One region of the Allobosea sp. P4_H5 genome, then DNA from elsewhere that is predicted to be linked to it. Evidence: riboswitches for the same ligand, from Rfam matches in the RefSeq annotation. Region 1 holds a riboswitch; the other holds the start of a gene.
The links. Region 1 has a riboswitch for thiamine pyrophosphate ahead of thiC (phosphomethylpyrimidine synthase ThiC). Riboswitches for the same ligand answer to the same signal wherever they lie in the genome.
Positions count from the first base shown of each region.

Region 2: linked by a shared signal. The riboswitch ahead of AC1DS0_RS14095 (ABC transporter permease) and the one ahead of thiC (phosphomethylpyrimidine synthase ThiC) in region 1 are both predicted to bind thiamine pyrophosphate.

Region 1 covers NZ_JBFUKM010000018.1:577-6,040, reverse strand. The annotation lists gene thiS (sulfur carrier protein ThiS) at 1-180, opposite strand, end outside; gene thiO (glycine oxidase ThiO) at 149-1,150, opposite strand; gene thiC (phosphomethylpyrimidine synthase ThiC) at 1,156-3,033, opposite strand; TPP riboswitch at 3,111-3,215, opposite strand; gene AC1DS0_RS28020 (hypothetical protein) at 3,320-3,520, opposite strand; gene AC1DS0_RS28015 (hypothetical protein) at 3,588-3,905, opposite strand; gene AC1DS0_RS28010 (OmpA family protein) at 4,004-5,020, opposite strand.
Region 2 covers NZ_JBFUKM010000006.1:110,144-115,607, forward strand. The annotation lists gene AC1DS0_RS14085 (hypothetical protein) at 1-890, shown strand, start outside; gene AC1DS0_RS14090 (TenA family protein) at 986-1,633, shown strand; TPP riboswitch at 1,693-1,789, shown strand; gene AC1DS0_RS14095 (ABC transporter permease) at 1,888-2,631, shown strand; gene AC1DS0_RS14100 (ABC transporter substrate-binding protein) at 2,675-3,634, shown strand; gene AC1DS0_RS14105 (MFS transporter) at 3,786-5,009, shown strand; gene AC1DS0_RS14110 (NIPSNAP family protein) at 5,115-5,441, shown strand.

The sequences.
Region 1 (5,464 bases):
CGCGAGGATCTCGAGCCGGTCACCATCCGCGAGGATCGTCCGCGCCCGCGCACCGGTGGGCACGAAGGCTTCGTTCACGGCGGTGGCGACGACTGCGCCGGCATAGCCCAACTCGGCCAGCACCTCGGCCAGAACGGGGGCGGCGACCTCACGCGTGTCGCCGTTGACGATGATGCGCATCGGGCAGCTCCCTTGATGCGAGGAGACGATCGGCCACCTGCCCGGCCAAGGCCGGCGAGAGCAGGAAGCCATGGCGGAACAGGCCGTTGACGCGTAAGGTCCGGCCATCCTCGACGATCCCCGGCAGGTTGTCGGGAAAGGCCGGGCGGACATCGGCGCGCAATTCGACGATCTCGGCCTCGCCGAAGGCCGGATGCAGCGCATAGGCGGCGCTGAGCAATTCGATCGCCGAGCGGGCGCTGACCTGACGGCGATCATCGCTCTCGATCATCGTCGCGCCGATCATGAAATGCCCGTCGGAGCGCGGCACGACATAGAGCGGAATGCGCGGATGCAGCAGCCGGACCGGGCGGCTCAGCCTGATCTCGTCCGTGCGCAGCACCAGCATCTCGCCGCGGACCCCACGCAATGCGCTCAGACGGTCGCGTGCCGTGAGGCCACGGCAATCGATGATGCGGTCGGCATCGAGCGCCGTCTCGTCTGCCTCGACGCCGTAGTGGATCGGCACGCCGGCCGCCTGCAGCGCCTCGACTAGAGCCGCCATCGCGCGGCGCGGATCGAGATGAGCCTCCTGCGCGAAGAACAGGCCCTGCCGGAAGCGGCCGGCGAGATCGGGCTCCAGCGCAGCGACGCCCTCCGCGTCGAGCCGCGCGAAACCGCTCGTCCGCGCCGCAAAGCGGGTCAGCTCACTCGCGTCGCGGGCTGGAGCGAGCACGAGCGTGCCTTGGGCGAGCGTGCCGGCGTAATGGCGCGGCCACCAGTCGAGCGCCTGCCGGCCCAAAGTGACGACAGCCTCTTCGGCGCTCTCGCGCTCGCACCAGGGTGCCAGCATGCCGCCGGCCGCCCAGGAACAGGCCTGCTCGCCAAGGGCGGCGCTGCGTTCGAACACGTCGACCGCAATGCCCCGCTCAGCCAGCTCTAGCGCCGTCACGAGGCCGGCAACGCCGGCCCCGATCACAGCGACGCGCATGGTCCCTACTCCGCCGCCGGCAGATAGAGATTGCCGCCCTTCTTGAGGAACTCCTGCGACTTCTCGGCCATGCCCTGCGAAGCCATGGCTTCGAGCGCCGCACGTTCATTGTCGCCCATCGCCTGCACCTCGGCGCGCAGATCCTGGGTGATCTTCATCGAGCAGAATTTCGGGCCGCACATCGAACAGAAATGCGCGACCTTGTGGGCGTCCTTCGGCAGGGTCTCGTCATGGAAGGCGCGCGCCGTATCGGGATCGAGCGCCAGGTTGAACTGATCCTCCCAGCGGAAGTCGAACCTCGCCCGCGATACGGCATCATCCCTGATCTTCGCAGCCGGATGGCCCTTGGCGAGGTCGGCGGCATGGGCGGCGATCCGGTAGGTGATGACGCCGGTCTTGACGTCGTCGCGATCGGGCAGGCCGAGATGCTCCTTCGGCGTGACATAGCAAAGCATGGCGCAGCCGAACCAGCCGATCATCGCCGCGCCGATGCCCGACGTGATGTGGTCGTAGCCCGGCGCGATGTCGGTGGTCAGCGGTCCGAGCGTGTAGAACGGGGCTTCGCCGCATTCGCGCAGCTGCTTGTCCATGTTCTCCTTGATCTTATGCATCGGCACATGGCCGGGGCCCTCGATCATCACCTGGCAGCCCTTGTCCCAGGCGATCTTGGTCAGCTCGCCGAGCGTCTCCAATTCGGCGAACTGGGCGCGGTCGTTGGCGTCGGCGATCGAGCCGGGACGCAGGCCGTCGCCGAGCGAGAACGAGACGTCGTAGCGCCGCATGATCTCGCAGATCTCGTCGAAGCGCTCGTAGAGGAAGCTCTCCTTGTGATGCGCCAGGCACCAGCGCGCCATGATCGAGCCGCCGCGCGAGACGATGCCGGTCACGCGGCTGGCGGTCAATGGCACGTAGGGAAGACGCACGCCGGCATGGATGGTGAAATAGTCGACGCCCTGCTCGGCCTGCTCGATCAGCGTGTCCTTGAACACCTCCCAGTCGAGCTTGATCGGGTCGCCGCCGACCTTCTCCAGCGCCTGGTAGATCGGCACCGTGCCGATCGGCACCGGCGAGTTTCTGAGTATCCAGGAGCGGATGTTGTGGATGTTGCGACCGGTGGAGAGGTCCATCACCGTGTCGGCGCCCCAGCGGATCGCCCAGACCAGCTTCTCGACCTCCTCGGCGGCGCCGGAGGTCACGGCCGAATTGCCGATATTGGCGTTGATCTTGACCAGGAAATTGCGGCCGATCGCCATCGGCTCGAGCTCGGGATGGTTGATGTTCGCGGGGATGATGGCGCGCCCGCGGGCGATCTCGTCGCGGACGAATTCCGGCGTGACGAATTCCGGAACCGAGGCGCCGAAGCTCTCGCCGTCGGCATGGCGTTCTTTGGCGCCGTCCAGCATGGCGGCACGGCCGAGATTCTCGCGATGGGCGACGTAAGTCATCTCGGGCGTGACGATTCCGGCCCTGGCGAATTCGTATTGCGTCGCCATCTGGCCGGACCCGGCCTCGAGGATCGGGCGCTGCGCCGGGCAGGCCGGCACGAGTTGAGCTTCGCTGATATGGCCATTATCGGCGGCGGTGACAGCGCGGCCGGGCACGGTCTGGAAGCCGCGGGCGTCGAGCCAGGCGCGGCGCGGCTGGACCAGGCCGGCATTGAGGTCGATCCGCGCGTCGGTCTCGGTATAGGGGCCGGACGGGTCGTAGATGCGCACCGGCGGCTCGGCATCGGTGGTCAGCACAACCTCGCGGAAGGGCACGCGCATCTCGGGATGCTCGGGCGCCGCGACATAGATCTTGCGCGAGCCGATGATCGGGCCGGTGGTCACCGTCTGCGGTGCGGCCTTGACGCTGTTCTTCTGCGGCTTGGTATGGGCGTTCATCTTAGGATCTCCTCCCTCTCAGGTTCAGGAGATCCGGGGCGTCTGACGGTCCAGTCGCTGTCTGCGGATGCATTTGTGGCGCAGCCGCGTTCCAGTCCCTCCGCCGGTATGACCCGGATCAGGTTCGATGGGTTCGGCCGTCAGGCCATCTCAGCTCTTGTCGAGCACCCCTCGGAACGAGGCGGAGGTTAGAACCGTCGTGATCTGCGCGCAACCGGCAAAGCACCGCGCTCCGGCGCTGTGCCGGCATGCGCCGTAGGCAATACGCCATTGGAACGTCGGGCAATCAGGCCGTGATGTCGAGATTGCCGCCCTGGCCGGCGGGGAGCGTGGCCTGCTGCTGCTCTGACGCCTGCTGCAGCATGGCAACCAGCGCCTGATCGGAATCGGCGTTCTGCTTGACCATTTCCAGCTGCAGCGCCTGCTGCGTCGCAGCCGACTTCATGCTGATCAGGCTCTGGGCGATCGCGACCGACATCTCGCTCATGACATGGCTCCTCGCCGCCACCATAGGCGGCGAGCCTTACCTGAATCTAAACCCGAAGCGGCGGGCTCTAGCGAGTGGGAGCGATGATCGACGGCACCGGCCTCGGCATCGGAATCACGCGGTTCGGCTGCGGCGGCGCGGAGCGATCGCGCGCCAGCTGCTCGCGCTCGCGCGTCGCCTCAATGCGATCGGAGCGCGGCTCGAGCTTCTGCACCTCACCCGCATTCGGCGTCATCGGCACACCGGGTGCACGCTGCTGGCGTGGTGTTTGCGGCGAAACGGACTGAGCAGCAGCAGCTTCCGCCGCCAGCAACCCTACGGCGATCAATCCGAGCAGGACCCATGAGTTTTTGCGCATGGCATTCCTCCTGTCAGGCAGGTGCAAGGCGATCCTCCCCGCTAGAAGAACAGGGGCGGCCGGCGATTGTTCCGGCCGCCCCTCGATAAAGGCGCGAAGCAGCCCGCTGGCTGCTTCGGCTGATGTCACTGCTGGTTCTGGCCGGTGAGCAGCGGCGTGATCCGGCGCAGCGTCACGCGCCGGTTCTCGCGCGAATCGCCCTGCGTCTGGACCTTGAGGTACTGCTCGCCATAGCCCTGCGTCGTCAGGTTCTCGGCCGGGATGCCGAAGTCGCGGGTCAGGATTTCGGCGACCGACTGTGCCCGCCGATCGGACAGCGAGAGGTTATCGACATCGGCGCCGACCGCGTCGGTATGGCCCTCGACCATGAAGACCTCGTTAGGCGCCCGCTCGACCGCCTGGCGCACCGCCTGCGCGATCACCCTGAGGCGCCCGGCCTGATCGGGCGTGACCGTCCAGGAGCCGGAATCGAAGTTGATCGTGTCGATGTCGACGCTGCGCATATGGGCGCGCAGATCGGGCGAGTAGCGGACCTCGTCGAGCGTGTAGCGGCGCGGCACCGGAGCGACCGGCGGCGCGGTGATCGTCTCGTAGATCAGCCGCTCGTCGGCACGCTCGGCATCGACGATATAGCGCTCGCGCGGGATGCGCAGCGGCGGCGGCGGCAACTCGACCACCTCCTCGGCGAAGCGGGCCTGCGGCCCGTCGCGGCGGACATTGTCGATGATGACGAACTCGCCACCGTCGCGCTCGCGCCGCGAGCGGCGGATCAGCCGGCCTTCGGCATCGGTCACCGTGACGATCTGCGTGCCGTCGGGGCGATTGTAGATCGTCACGTTTTCGTCGCCGCGGCGCTCGCTGCGGGTGTCGAGGCCGAGATCGCGGAAGCGCTGCGTCTCGTCATAGCGGATCACGGCGCGATCATCGTCGCCGCGGATGATGGTGCGGCCGGGCTCGCGGATGATAGTGACGTCGCCCTCGCGACGCTCCTCGCGCCGGCTGCGGACATCGTCGAGCCGGCTCGCGCCCTGCGTCGCCATGATGCCGCCGATCGCAGCGGCGCCGAGACCGATCGCAGCCGCGCCACCGAGACCGATGCCACCGCGGCGACCCTGGCGATCAGGCGCGGGCTGACCCGGCACGCCGGGCTGCGGCTGAGCCTGGCCGGGCGCGACGCCCGGCTGCGACAGGGCTCCGGGCTGCTGACTGGGGACCGGCGCGGTCTGCGACGGCGCGGTACCGGGTTGCGACAGGGCGCCCGGCGCGCGGCCGGCATTCGGTGCCGGAGTGGGCTGGCCAGTTGCAGGCTGACCGGCGCCGAGAGCACCTTGGCCAGGCGCGGGCTGGGTTGGCGCAGGCTGCGTGGGCGCCGCCTGTCCCGGTGCGGCCTGGCCGGGCTGGCGGCTGAGACCGGAGGGCTGCTGCGGTTGGGCCGGCGCCGGCTGCGACGGAGCCGTGCCGGGTTGCGACAAGGCCCCTGGCGCGCGTCCGGTGTTCGGTGCTGTCGCCGGCTGGCCGGGCGCGGGCTGGCTCGGCGCGCCCTGCCCTGGCTGACGGCTCAAACCCGGCTGCTGTTGCGTCGGAGC
Region 2 (5,464 bases), on a different contig from region 1:
ATGCCCGCTTTGCCTCGGTCACGGTGATCCGCTGGGACGGCATCGCCAAGGGCCGCGAGACCCCGGCGCAGGCCTTCGCCTCGATCAAGACGACGCGCGAGAAGGTCGCGAGCGATCCCAAACTCACGCTCAAGCTCGAAGCGCTTTCCGGCGTCGGCGACGAGGCCTTCCAGGAGACGACAAGCTCCAGCGTGGTGGTCCGCGCCCGCAAGGACGATCTGATCTACGCCATCTCGCTCGACCTCTATTCCGAGCAGACCGCGCCAAATGCGCTCGCTTTGGCCAAACAGGCGGCGGCGCGCTGGCAGGGCGGCACCGGAATGGTCGACGCGTCGACCCAGGTTGCCGCCAATAGCGCGGTGACGGTGCCGGCGGACACCCGCCCCTCCTCCGTCGCCCCGGTCGATCAGTGGCCGGACGCCTGCGCCCTGCTGACGCCGGCCGATGTCAAGGCCGCCTTCCCCGGCATGACCGTCAGCGAGCCGCGCAAGCTGATGGGCAAGATCACCCATGAGAGCCGCGAGAACCGGCAGGAGGCGCTGCCGAACCCGATCGGCTGCCAGTTCGACGCCAAGCGCACCCTCGAGAAGGACGGCAAGCGCACGATCGAGCTCAACCAGATCCAGGTCAGCGTCCGCAACGTCGCCGCCACCGAGGATCTGTCGAAGCGCTGGTTCCAGAGCGCGATCAAGGTCTCCGAGGCGAAGACGCCTGTCGAAGGCCTCGGCGACGAGGCGGCGCTCGACATCATGAACCGCATCCACATCCGCAAGGGGCTGACGACGGTCGATGTCCGCGTCTCCGGCGGCGAGCGCGACCAGGCGCTGCACGCGGAGGCGAAGGCGCGCGTCGGCGAGCTCGCGAAGATTGTGGCGGCGCGGCTGAAGTAGCGCGATAGCGGCGCGATTGCCGCATGCAGCCGCCGCGAGTTCCGGCGCGGCGGCGGTGCTGCTAGGGAGGGGCCGATCAGCGAAAGGCCAACCTTATGACCACCCGCTTTACCGAGACCCTCCGCCAGGAAAGCCAGCCGGCCTGGGCGCAATCCGTCGGCCACCGCTTTGTGCGCGAGCTGCTGGACGGCACGGTGTCCGACGCGGTCATGGTTCGTTACCTCGTCCAGGACCATCGCTTCATCGACAGCTTCCTGACCTTGCTCGGCGCGGCGCTCGCCAGCGCCGACAGCTTCGAGGCCCGCATCCGCTTCGGCCGCTTCATCGGCATGGTCAGCGGCGAGGAGAACACCTATTTCCTGCGCGCCTTCGACGCGCTCGGTGTCGGCGAGCAGGAGCGCAGCACGCCTCCCGACAGCAAGGCCACCGCCGGCTTCAAGGAGCTGATGCGCGAGGCCGCCGCGACGCGCTCCTATGCCGCTGCCCTCTCCGTGCTGGTCGTGGCCGAATGGCTCTATCTCGACTGGGCCCAGCAGGCGTCGCCGCCGCTGCCGGCGAACTTCATCCATGCCGAATGGATCACCCTGCACGACAACCCCGACTTCCGCGATTTCGTCGGCTTCCTGCGCGCCGAGCTCGACCGCGTCGGCCCCGGCGAGGCAGAAACGAGCCGCGATTTCTTCCTGCGCGCCGTGGCGCTGGAGAAGGCGTTCTTCGATTCAGCCTATGATGGCGAGGGCTGATCGACGCCACCTGGCCTGAGACAGGCGTGACAGCCGCAAGCCGCTCTGTCACAAGGGCGGTCGAGAGACGGGGGCGTTCGCCGCAAGGCGAGCTGAGAAGCACCCTTCGAACCTGAACCAGATCATGCTGGCGGAGGGAGTCGCTCGGGGCAGCCTCGCCAGCGTTTCCCCGTGCTCGCCTTCCACCGGAAAGGCGAGCCTTGACGACGCAGGACGCGACAGAGCGGGACCCACCTCCCGGCGCAAAGCCGGTGATGGTCGTGCTCGCTCCGGCCCTGCGCACCATTCTCGTCCTGCTCCTGGCCTGGCAAGGCGCGATCTGGCTGTTCCAGCCGCCGCGCTACATCCTGCCCTCGCCGCTCGACGTCGCCCTGGCCTTCCAGCGCCAGCCCGGCTTCCTCTTCAGCCATAGCCTCACCACCATCGCCGAGATGGCGCTCGGCTTCGTGCTCGGCTCAGCGTTCGGCGCGTTGACGGCGCTCGCCATCGTGGCGCTGCCGCGGTTCGGGCGCCTGCTCTGGCCGGTGCTGCTCGTCCTCCAGTCCTTCCCGGTCTTCGTCATCGCGCCGCTATTGGTCGTCTGGTTCGGCTTCGGCATGGGCTCGAAGGTGATCATGGCGACGATCATCATCTTCTTCCCCATCGCCTCCGCCTTCACCGACGGCCTGCGCCGGACCGATCCCGAACTGATCGACGCCACCGCGCTGACCACGGCGACGCATTGGCAGACGCTGCGTTATGTCCGCCTGCCGCTCGCCATGCCCGCTCTCCTCACCGGCCTGCGGGTCGCGGCCCCGCTGGCGCCGCTCGGCGCGGTGATCGGCGAATGGGTCGGTGCCTCCGCTGGCCTCGGCTTCGTCATGGTCCAGGCCAATGCCCGCATGCAGACCGACACGGTCTTCGCCGCGATGACCGTGCTCGCCGTGCTCAGCCTCGTCCTGCGCCATCTCGTCGATGCGCTCGGCCCGCGCCTGCTTCCCTGGGCAAGCGAGCCGTGACGCCGCCCCGCCTCAAGCCGATCACGCAGAAGGATTTCGCCTGATGACCCTCCGCGCCCTCTCTAGACGCGCCCTCCTCGCCACCGGCCTCGTCCTGGCCGCCGGCCTCGCCAGCCCGGCCCGCGCTGCCGACAAGCTGACCGTGATGCTCGAATGGTTCGTCAATCCGGATCACGCGCCGCTGGTCGTCGCGCAGCAGCTCGGCCTGTTCAAGGAAGCCGGGCTCGAGGTCGCCATGGTGCCGCCCTCCGACCCCTCCGCCGTGCCCCGTCTCGTTGCCGCCGGGCAGGCTGATATCGGCATCCACTACCAGCCCAATCTCTATCTCGACCACGCCGCCGGCATTCCGATCGTCCGCGTCGGCACGCTGGTCGAGACCCCGCTCAACAGCGTCATCGTCAAGGCCGACGGGCCGATCAAGAGCCTCGCCGACCTCAAGGGCAAGACGATCGGCTATGCCGTCTCGGGCACGGAAACCACCCTGCTCGGCCAGATGCTGGCCAAGGCCGGCTTGAAGCTCGACGACGTCAAGCTGGTCAACGTCAATTTCGCGCTCTCGGCAGCCCTGATCGGCGGCAAGGTCGACGCCACCATCGGCGGCTACCGCAATTTCGAGCTGACGCAGCTCAAGCTCGAAGGCCATCCCGGCACGGCCTTCTATCCCGAGGAGCACGGCGTTCCCGCCTATGACGAGCTGATCCTGATCACCCGCCGCGACGCCCTCGCCGACAGCCGCCTGCCCCGCTTCCTCGATGCGATCGAGAAGGCGGCGCTCTACCTCACGAACCACCCGCAGGAGGCCTGGAAGCTCTTCATCGCCGCCCATCCCGATCTCGACGACGCCCTCAACCGCCAGGCCTGGACCGACACGCTGCCGCGCTTCGCCAAGCGCCCGCGCGCCCTCGACCAGGGCCGCTATGAGCGCTTCGGTGCCTTCCTCGTCGAGCGTGGGCTGATCCAGAAGGCCCCGGCACTCACTGAGATCGCAGGCGAGGTGAAATAACGGCGGCAGCACCTCATCCCGCGTCCACATCAGAGCGGCTCTGTGCCGATGGCTCTGGGTTTGGCGTCGATTGCGATGCTATGAGCCGACTTTGCAGCTATCCAGCGGGCCCTCGCCCGCCCTCCGGGCTGCCTCCGGTGAAATCAGCCGCATGAACGCCAGCCAGCCGATCGCCCAGACCCGCCGCGCCGACCTGCCGGTGCTGTTCGTGCTCAGCGCGACACATCTGCTCAACGACATGATCCAGTCGCTGATCCCGGCGATCTACCCGATCATCAAGACGGCCTATGCGCTCGATTTCGGCCAGATCGGCCTGATTACGCTCACTTTCCAGATCACCGCCTCGCTGCTGCAGCCGGTCGTCGGCCATTACACCGACAAGAATCCGATGCCCTATTCGATGGTCGTCGGCATGGGCTGCACCCTGACCGGATTGATCGGTCTCGCCTATGCCGGCAGCTATGCGCTGCTGCTGATTTCGGCGGCCTGCGTCGGCTTGGGCTCCTCGATCTTCCATCCCGAGGCGACCCGGATGGCCCGCAACGCCTCGGGCGGCCAGCAGGGGCTGGCGCAGGGCATCTTCCAGGTCGGCGGCCAGAGCGGCGGCGCGCTCGGTCCCTTGCTCGCCGCCTTCATCATCGTCCCGCGCGGCCAGACCAGCGTCGCCTGGTTCTCGGCCGCAGCCTTGCTCGCCATGGTCCTGATGGTCTGGACGGCGCGCCGCTATGCCGAGCTAAGCAAGGCGGCCGCTGCCGCGGCTGCGGCAAAGCCCGTGAAGGTCGCGGTGGCCGCACCCGCCGCCCCCACGCATACCAAGGGCCAGATCGCCTTCGCGATCACCATCCTGGTGATCCTGCTGTTCTCGAAGAACGCCTATTCGTCGAGCTTCAGCTCCTATTACACCTTCTACCTGATCGGGAAGTTCGGCGTCTCCGTGCAGGGCTCGCAGCTGATGCTGTTTCTCTTCCTCGCGGCTGCCGCTGTCGGCGCGCTCGCCGGCGGCATCATCGGCGACCGGATCGGCCGCAACCGCATCCTCTGGTTCTCGATCCTCGGCGCCCTGCCCTTCTCGCTGATCCTGCCCTTCGCCGACCTGTTCTGGACCGGTGTACTGACGGTGGTGATCAACCTGATCATGGCGAGTTCCTTCGCTGCGATCCTGATCTACGCGATGGAGCTGATGCCGGGCCGGATCGGCCTGATCGGCGGGCTGTTCTACGGCCTGTCCTTCGGCCTCGGCGGGCTCGCGGCGGCGATCCTCGGCGAAGTCGCCGACTGGATCGGCATCGAGGCGGTCTACCGCATCTGTGCCTTCCTGCCGGCGATCGGCCTGCTCGCCCGGTTCCTGCCCAAGGTCGAGCACCGGCGGGGATAGAATTTGCTAAGCCGTCAGCGGGATCGAGGTCGGGTCACTCGATCGGGGCAGGCCTCCTTGCGGCCAATTGCTGGCCGCAAGACCAATAATAGGACGTGATTTTCGATGATCTACGAAATGCGCGTGTATCGCTGCCTGCCTGGCCGGCTTCCGGCTTTGCTCGACCGCTTTGACAAAGCCACACTGAAGCTGTGGGAAAAGCACGGCATCCGGCAAGCCGGATTCTTCACCACGCTGATCGGGGAGTCCAATCAGGACCTGACCTATTTCCTGGCTTGGGAATCGCTCGCCGAGCGCGAGACGAAATGGACGGCGTTTGCTACCGATCCTGAGTGGACCGAGGCGCGCACCAAGAGTGAAGCGGACGGCCAGATTGTTGGCAACATCGTCAGCCAGATTTTGGCGCCGACAGCCTTCTCCGCGGTGAAGTAAGCGCCGGGCAGGCGATTGCCCAT